Regions from separate parts of the Neobacillus sp. Fa239 genome, predicted to be linked through region 1. Evidence: riboswitches for the same ligand, from Rfam matches in the RefSeq annotation. Region 1 holds a riboswitch; the other holds the start of a gene.
The links. A riboswitch is a leader RNA that binds a small molecule or an ion and turns the genes downstream of it on or off. The one in region 1 is predicted to bind S-adenosylmethionine.

Region 2: linked by a shared signal. The riboswitch ahead of ACZ5XR_RS11860 (ACT domain-containing protein) and the one ahead of ACZ5XR_RS17770 (LLM class flavin-dependent oxidoreductase) in region 1 are both predicted to bind S-adenosylmethionine.

Annotation. Positions count from the first base shown of each region.
Region 1 is NZ_AP041611.1:3,641,590-3,646,260, forward strand. It holds gene ACZ5XR_RS17760 (glutaminase) at 1-520, shown strand, start outside; gene ACZ5XR_RS17765 (ATP-grasp domain-containing protein) at 575-1,516, opposite strand; gene ACZ5XR_RS17770 (LLM class flavin-dependent oxidoreductase) at 1,544-2,590, opposite strand; SAM riboswitch class I at 2,695-2,799, opposite strand; gene ACZ5XR_RS17775 (L,D-transpeptidase family protein) at 2,890-3,378, opposite strand; gene ACZ5XR_RS17780 (aminotransferase class V-fold PLP-dependent enzyme) at 3,479-4,671, opposite strand, start outside.
Region 2 is NZ_AP041611.1:2,469,077-2,473,747, forward strand. It holds gene ltrA (group II intron reverse transcriptase/maturase) at 1-86, shown strand, start outside; gene ACZ5XR_RS11855 (hypothetical protein) at 273-659, shown strand; gene ACZ5XR_RS11860 (ACT domain-containing protein) at 848-1,456, opposite strand; SAM riboswitch class I at 1,569-1,674, opposite strand; gene ACZ5XR_RS11865 (stage V sporulation protein S) at 1,990-2,262, shown strand; gene ltrA (group II intron reverse transcriptase/maturase) at 3,708-4,671, shown strand, end outside.

The DNA.
Region 1 (4,671 bases):
GATTGGTCGAAAGCCTGTGATTAATGACGATGTTTTTTGGTCTGAGTGGAAAACAGCGAACAGGAATCGCTCACTTGCGTACTGGCTGAAGGAAACGGGATACCTGCTTGGTGATGTTGAAGAAGCTATCGAGGTTTATTTAAAACTTTGTTCCATTGAGCTGAACATTTCAGAATTAGCACAGATCGGACTGATTTTAGCGATGGACGGCATCCACCCTTATTCAAAAGATTCGATTTTTTCTCAAGAAGTAGCCAGTTTAACAAAAACATTAATGTACACCTGTGGTATGTACGATTATTCAGGCCGATTCGCTGCATTTGTTGGTATCCCTGCAAAAAGTGGTGTTTCCGGAGGAATTATGGCAGCTATCCCACCTAATGCAAAAGGGCAAGAACTGAGGTCACCAAGCTGGGGTATCGGATTATATGGACCGGCGATTGATAAACACGGTAATAGCTCCGCCGGAGTCATGCTCTTAAAGCATCTCTCAAAAGAATGGAATTTTCGTGTTCTGTAAAAAGAAGCTCTCCAATTTTGGGGAGCTTCTCTTTAATGATTTTTATAAAACTAGTTAAGAATTCAATTTATGTAACTCATTTTTTAAGAATATTGCTAATTCGAGCATTCCATATTTCCCGGCTTTTGCTTCCGCATCTGAATTATAATTCGTATTTGTGTTTATATCATAGGTGAATATCTCACCAGCTTCATTACGGATAAATTCGATACCGGCCACCTGTACATGATTAGCTGCCAGCACCTGCTCATATTTTTCAATAATCGGATCTGAAAAACCATCAATAATTTGGAATTTCGGCTTTTCCTCCACCTGCTCCCCAACTGGGCAAAATAAATCACCAATTTGGCAAGCATCGGCAGGACATAATTGGAACCCTTCCGAGGTATCAACCTTCACTGCATAAACAAACTTCCCTCCAACAAACTCACAGCGGGTTATATAGCTTTCAGGTGATTGAATGTATTCTTGAATCAATGTTATTCCATCGACCGGCTCTTCGAATTCAGGTCCTTCAACATATGCCCTTAGCGACTCAACAGTTTGGAACAATTGAACGCCAAGCCCTTTTCCGGCACGGTTGTGCTTGGTGATAAACGGTGCCCCGATAAACTCTCCTGAAGCTTCAAGAATTTGCCCAATGCCTGCGGCAGCGATTGTACGCGGTGTTACAATACCATGTTTATTTAATTCTAAATATTGCAGTACCTTACTAACCTCAAGCTGGAGTGCTCGTGAGCCGTTAAACACCTTGCGCCCATGGGCTTCAAGCCAGGCTAGAACCTGTGCGGTAAACTCTGGCGCAAATCGATGGTTCCTCGTATGCGATGATGCACTCATTCGGCTATAAAAAACACCTTCAGGCGGCTCTTTTGATAAATCTAGTCTGCCGCTATCTAAATGCCATTCTTCATAAGGTACTTCCAGTTCTTCTAAACGTTTTGTGAGGTGTACGGTCCATTCCTCATTCTCATGGATAATATAAACTTTACTCAATTTAAAATCCCCTCTCATTCTGAAAATCTAGGCTAGCTGCTTTCGTTTTTCCTCTACCAGCGGCATTACCAGCTTGCTAAACTGTTCCATTTCTTCAAGCTGCGGTGAAAATTGAAGAAGTAATAGGTCAAGACCTGCTTGTTCATATTGTAAAATTCGTTCAGCAATTTGTGAAGGCGTACCCACCAAATTTGGGCGTAATCCGCGATTAGAAACAGAATAATCCTGAAGCTGAATTTTCTGCTCAAGCTGCGATTTGCTTGTAAAATCTTTAAAACCAGCATAGCCACTTGATTCTTTTACATCAGTGATTCTTGCCAATTCCGCAATTGCTTCCTCTTCCGTTTCCCGGCAAATGACATATGCCGCCATCCCAAAAGAGTTCAGTTCAGGATTCCCAGTTTGTTCCCGTAACGATTTCATTTCACTGATTTTTTTCTCAATTTCTGCAACTGTTCCACCGTGCATCACATAGGCATCACACTTCTCAACAATGGTCTGCTTTCCTTTTGGGCTTTCTCCTCCAGCATACAAGATTGGATTAGGACGTTGAATAGGTTTTGGTGAAAGTTTTGCATCCTTAATTTGATAAAATTTACCATCATATGAAAACGTTTCTTCTGTCCAAAAGCCCTTTAATACATCTATAAATTCTTTCGTGCGGTCATATCGTTCATCATGCTCAGTAAAGATTCCGCCGTACTGACGGGCTTCTTCTTCCCACCAGGCAGAAACAACATTTAACGTGAATCTTCCCTTGCTGATTTGATCAATATTAGCCGCCATTTTCGCTGTAACTGCCGGATTATGGAATCCAGGTCTAACTGCTGTCATGATTTCGATTTTTTCTGTAACAGCCGCAAGAGCAGCCGCTGTCGACCATGCTTCAAGTGAATCCGACTCAGGTCCTTTTATATCATTCAAATATAATTCCGCTATTAATGTGGTGGAATAACCCCATTTTTCTGCCGATTGGATCACCGTTTTGGCGTAATCAAATGTTGGCGGCATCTTTTCATCCTCAACATTTCTTAACCATCCTCCAAAAATCGGTAGCCAAAATCCAAATTTCATGGTTTCTCTCTCCTCTTCTAATCTCTACTTTTCCAACCAATAAAGTTGGTTTTTTGCTAAATAAAAAAACTCACTTCATAACTAGAAGAGAGCCTTTTTCTCTCTTCCTATCTTTCAAACATAAATGTTTGATGGATTTGGCACAGTATTCTTAAGAACCTGCTGCCGAGGCTTCAAAGGGCCAGTCCCTCCACCTCTCTTTATAAGAAGAATTATTAAATTATTAGTTTTTCGAAATAATTAATTATTTAATGTGATAATAGTACAAATATTTGATATTGTCAATTAATACTTATCAATTATTGCTGAATGACAACTCTCGTTCCATTAGGAACGAGCTCTGCAAGCTGAAGAACATCCCGGTTATACATTCTTACACAACCATGCGAGACTGCTTTCCCAATCGAACTTGGATCATTGGTACCATGTATACCGTAGCCCTGTTTCGATAAAGACAGCCACATGACTCCAAATGGGCCACCTGGATTCAATTCACGATTGACAATGACAAATTCACCAGCTGGTGTATTGGTCAACATTTTACCTACCGCAATTGGATAAACTCTGGCTAATTTACCATTTTGGAATAAGGCAAGCCTTCGCTTCCCAATCGATATTTGGATAGAATAAGGGATAGAATTGGGGTTTGGCAAACCGGGAATTTGAATCCTTTGGCCCACCATTAAATGGCCAATCCCCGGATTTGCTGCATAAAGCTGATGAAGGCTGACTCGATAATCTGCTGAAATGCTTCCAAGGGTTTCACCGGGTTTTACAGTGTGAATCATGTTACCCCCTCCTTTATTTGATTAGCATATGCCCCAACATATCAGCCGTTGACATTTTAGGTCATATCATAAAAGAGGCATCGGTATGCCTCTTTTTATATTATTTAAATCGAAAAAGCAGGGACATGTCTTCTCTTTCATGATGGACGTAAAAATAATCATTACTTGAGGAATCATAAATATAATCCTTACCCCAAACATCAATATAACTTGTAATCTCCTTAATCGCTTGCACAAATTTAATGATTTCTTCATTCGTCATAACAGGATGAAGGGAAACCCTTATCCAACCAGGTTTTTCCGACAAATCACCTTGATCAATTTTATCGGTTATCAGTTTGGATGCAGTCGGGTCGATATCATATAAATAATGACCATAGGTACCTGCACAGGAACATCCCCCTCTAACTTGAAAGCCGAACCGATCATTTAACAACCGGACAACTAAATTATGGTGAATATTTTCAATGTAAAAGGAAACAATCCCGATTCGATCCTCAATTTGCCCTTCTAATATGTGAACACCCGAAATTTCTTTCATTTCTTTCAATAAGATAGATAATAATTCTTTTTCCCTTGCTATTATATTTTTGACTCCCATTTGATCTTTTAAATTTAAGACGAGTGCAGTGCGGATTGCTTGGAGAATACCCGGTGTTCCACCATCCTCTCTAATCTCAATGTCGGGATAATAGTGATGTTCTCCCCAGGGATTAGTCCATGTTACCGTACCTCCACCTGGATGGTCAGGTACTTGGTTTATATATAGACGGCTGTCGAACACTAAGACACCACTAGAACCTGGTCCGCCTAAAAACTTGTGCGGTGAAAAAAAGATCGCATCTAATTTTTCCAAAGGATCTTCCGGATGCATATCCATTTGGACATATGGAGCAGATGCCGCAAAGTCCACAAAACAGAGTCCCCCATGCAGATGCATTATTTTGGCCAATTGGTGATAGGGTGTTTGAATCCCCGTTACATTGGAGCAGGCTGAAAATGAACCGATTTTAATTCGACGATCTTTATATTTTATGAGCAGCTCCTCAAGCTGCCTGCAATCAACCAATCCATTTTCATCTGGAGACATAATGACTACATCAGAAATCGTCTCCAGCCAGGAAGTTTGGTTGGAATGGTGCTCCATATGAGTGAGAAAAACGACCGGCCTATCTTTCTCTGGAATGTTTAAATGGCCCTTAAACTTTTCAGGGATTTTGATTCCCAATATTCTTTGAAATTTATTAATGACAGACGTCATCCCAAAACCATCAAGAATTACGACATCATGAT
Region 2 (4,671 bases), 1.2 Mb from region 1:
TCAAACGAGCAAAAGCAAAAGGTGAGGAGTATTTCACACCTCACCGTGTCCAAAAGATGCAAAATGGCTGGAATGCATCCTCTTGATTAAATTGTAACATTTGGTAAGCCGTATGCCTTAATAGGGCACGTACGGTTTGATAAGGGGGAAGCCTTGAGAAAGGTTTCCCTACTTTATGCTTGTTGAGCTAACGAAGCAGAATAGTTGAACAAGGAAAAACAAGATTTATATTGAATTTTAGAAGAAAAGACCAATGTAATAGGTGAATAAAAATGAAAATAATAGTAGTCAAGTATATTAAAGAATTAGAAGATGGTTATATTGTAAAGTTTAATTCGCCATATGGCAGTGCCGAAGGAAAATGGGTTGGAACTAAACCAATATTGAATTTCGAATATTTTATAGAGATTGATATTCCAGGAATTCTGGAATGGGGAAAGCAAATTATTGATATTGATGAAGAAATTAGCCAAATAACAAGTGATGATAATCATATTTATTTATCAGGAGTATTGGAATCGGTTGAATCTGATGGATTTTCAGTCCTGAGAATGGGAAGTAACATAGTCATTTTCGAATTAACTGGAAACAATTATCCTATTGGTTCATATGTAAAAATTGCAACAGAACAAATTTCGTTGTTTGATACCAAGATATAGATACTTCTTATTAAGCTATTCGAGTGCTTGTGGTTAAGAACGGGAACGCTGCGGCAATCCCTTTTTTATTGGACTAAATGGCAGGTTAATTTAATAGGAAGATATCGTTAATGAAAACAAAAAGAAAAGGAGCATCTATTAATCATAATTAGATGCCCTTTTATTACCTGTTGGAAATCATTAATATTTCAAACTGACACACTTGCAAAAAATTCATTATGGATTGCTGCAACAGCTCTTTTTTCATCATGAGCCTTCACGCCAAATACTAAACTTATCTGAGATGGTCCTTGATTCATATGTATCATTTCAATATTAATTCTTTTTTTTTCAAGAGCCCTCGTTGCTCTGGCAATGCTGTCGACATTATGATGCTTTTTTCCTCCGATAAGCATAATTAAAGCAAGATTACGTTCAATAGTCACTTTATCTGCCGAAAGTTCCGTACTAATACGTTGTATTAGTTCACTTTCTATTATCTGATCTAATTGATTTTCATGTAAAACAAGATGAAGAGCATCAACCCCCGTCGGTATATGCCTATAATAAAGTTGAAAATCTTCAAGGATCTGAAGCAGCTTTCTTCCAAACCCAACTTCTTTATTCATTCTATACTTGTTGACATAAATACTACAAAAATTATTTTCACTGGAGATTTCGACTACTGGTTCAGTTTTATTATCATAAGTATTAGTCATTTTAGTACCTGAGACTGCAGGTTGAGTTGTATTTTTTAAGTTTGTTTTTACTAACGTATTTGATGCTAATGAACTCTCTCTAAAGTTTACACCCTTCATCTCATCGTCCCCTAATAGTCATTAACTTTTTATTATTTCCTCGTTTATATTACAAACACAAAAAAACCTCTTCTATAATAAATAAGAAGAGGTCATAACTATTGCATTCCTCCCCTTATCTTCCAGAAATAATTCTGTAGAAATTGGCACCTTTTCAAGTAAAACTTGAAGGTTGCTGGGCTTCATAGGGTCTGTCCCTCCGCCACTCTGGATAAGAGTTTTTAATATTCGGACTTTAATTATTTATAATAATATATCAGAAGGATAATTATTCGTCAATCCTAAAACTAGTACATTGGTAAGAAATCATTTGATAAAATGCGTATTGCCCTTGTTAAACTAAAGGGGGCATTCCTTTAACAAGGGATGCTTAATTTTTTATTCGAGTAAAGGGGCAGGATAACACAAAAAAGATTAAAGGAATCAGTTCAATAGTTCTGCTTGATTTGAATTTGAATATTATTAAAGATACGTTAATTACATTCTTTCTAGTGATCATATCAAGCGATTATATAACAGGGGGAAAAATTTATATGGATAATGTATTAAAAGTATCATCAAAGTCAAATCCGAATTTAGTTGCAGGTGCAATTGTAGGTGTATTAAGTGAAAGAGGAAATTCAGAGATTCAAGTGATTGGAGCTGGTGCTTTAAATCAAGCGATTAAAGCCATTGCGATTGCAAGAGGATTCGTAGCTCCTAGCGGTGTTAATCTGGTTTTTGTTCCTGCATTTACAGATGTTTTAATCAATAATGAAAATAAAACAGCAATCAAATTAATTGTAGGTCCTAGGAAAAAAAGATAGATCTGCGTTGAGAAGATCAATAAAAGAATTAAATAAAAAAAAAAACATTCACCTAATAATATATTAGCTTGTTGTTCTAACGGGTGCTTGTGCGGCCGAGCATAGGTCGTATCATATAACGGGTGGGATTCCCGCCGAGTAAGAACTAGCCATTCGCTCGTAGCGAGTCTTGGAGGGCTAAAGGTAACTTTAGTCTTTAAGCGTAGACAGTTAGGTGGAGCAGCCGTCAAGGCTGAGAATCTTATGGAGTGAAAGTCTCCTGTCATCAATTGACCGATTCGGATGACTAGCATATCCAATGCGTGGGGAGGTAACGAACTACGTTCTGCTTGGAAGTAAAAGTCACGGCGGCCTATTCTACACAGAGAGAAAAAGGTCGGAACAGTCTGTGTGGCGAGCAAACACAGAGGCCAGAAGGATTTAACGAATACTGCAATCCCGAAATCTACGCCCCTCTAAGAAACTGTTCGAGGGATGTTTTGCATAGCCTCGACCTTTGCCTAACGGGGGAAGACCGATGTCTTACGGGAAGAAACGGTCAAATGCACCGTAAGAGCAGCCGGGGTATGGGTTCTGGCATCTGTGGAAAGATTCTCAGAGATAACGACGGGAAGGTCCTACTTCAAATTGGGAAGGTACTAACCAATAAAGACCTATCATATAAGAGGCTAATAGAAAATGGTAGGATGATTTAGGACTGGCGCATGAGGTCGTAGTAGCGATGAGGGAAGGGTAATGCCTTCTTAAGTGTAAGAAAATTGCACTTCCATCAAGGTAACACCTATGTTGGAGCGAAGGACCTCTGGGCACTTGGGCAGTCAGAACTTCAAAGACACTGAGCTTTTATTATTTGTTCATAGACTAGCATACAAGTAAACCAATAGTTGATGGGGGAATATGTGTACCAACATTTAACCCTGCGGTTATTTGGGAAGGCGAGTATGTGATGCAGTCCAAGGTCAGAACCGGACTCGGGAAATCCGACCGTCCGGGATCGTAGGGGGGCTACAAGAAACGTGAATCTATAAATATTGATTGCGCGCGCTTGTTTTCTACCCGACAGCGGGCCGAAAGCCAAATGGTTGAAGGGATTGAGCTCCATAATGTTAGTAAATCGAGAGGGCTGATGCCTTAAGCACAGCAGAAAGCTACATTTTATCGTTCGTTAGAGGCGAGAAGGATAAAACCTCTCTGGAGTCAGAGACCTTGGCACGTTATACATTGATATGATACGGCAACTCGGGAGACCCTACCGGTCTTTTCTTTTTTTTTAGAAGAGTATGGTCAACAAGCGATAATAAGCAAGGAAACCAAATGCCGATGTAGGGAGTCGGATAGCAGCGTAGTACCAATGAAGTTGGGTAATGCCGATGGAGGAAAGGCTAGCTACCAGTTATCACCCTTACTAGGGACACATTTACTACACACAGAGGTAGGTATAATAAATGGAAACAAAACTCCTAAGGATAGCAGAATTAGCAAAATCTGATTCTAAAATGAAATCTTCATCTCTTGCACATCTATTAAATAAGGAAGCATTGGTTCAATGTCACCTTGAACTACCCAATAAGAAGGCAACAGGTATTAACGGTACAACCAAAGAGCAATACGGTGAAAGTTTAGAAGAAAATATAGAGGATTTAGTAAGTAGGCTTAAAAGCAAAAGCTATCGTCCTGTTCCAGTAAGGAGAATGTATATTCCAAAGCTCAATCCAAACAAGAAAAGACCATTGGGAATACCGGAACATGAAGATAAAATTGTTCAAAGAGGCATTACAAAGATACTAAATACAATTTATGAAAATGACTTTCTAGACTGTTCCTTTGGATTCCGCCCAAATCGTAACTGCCATGATGCTTTGAAAATACTGAACTTCTATATTGAAAAGAGGTCAGTAAATTATGTGGTAGATGTAGATATTAAAGGATTCTTCGATAACGTTGACCACATATGGATGATGGAGTTCTTAAAACTGCGAATCGCTGATCCGACCTTACTGAGAATAATTAGTAGGTTTCTTAAAGGTGGATACATGGAGGAAGGTAAGAAATATCAAACAGATAATGGCACACCGCAAGGTGGAGTAATATCTCCGATATTAGCCAATGTATACCTCCACTACGTTCTCGACCTGTGGTTTGAGAAAAGGGTCAGGAAACAGTGCAAGGGACAAGCATACATAGTACGATATGCAGATGACTTTGTTTGTTGTTTCCAATCTAAAAGTGAAGCCCAGCAATTCTTCCAATCTCTAAAGTTGAGATTAAAGAAATTTAATTTAGAAATAGCTGAGGATAAAACCAAAATTATTCCCTTCGGGCGGTTTGCGGAGCAAAATGCAAATCAACAAGGGAGAAATAAACCAGCAACCTTTGATTTTCTTGGGTTTACTCACTATTGTGGGAAAA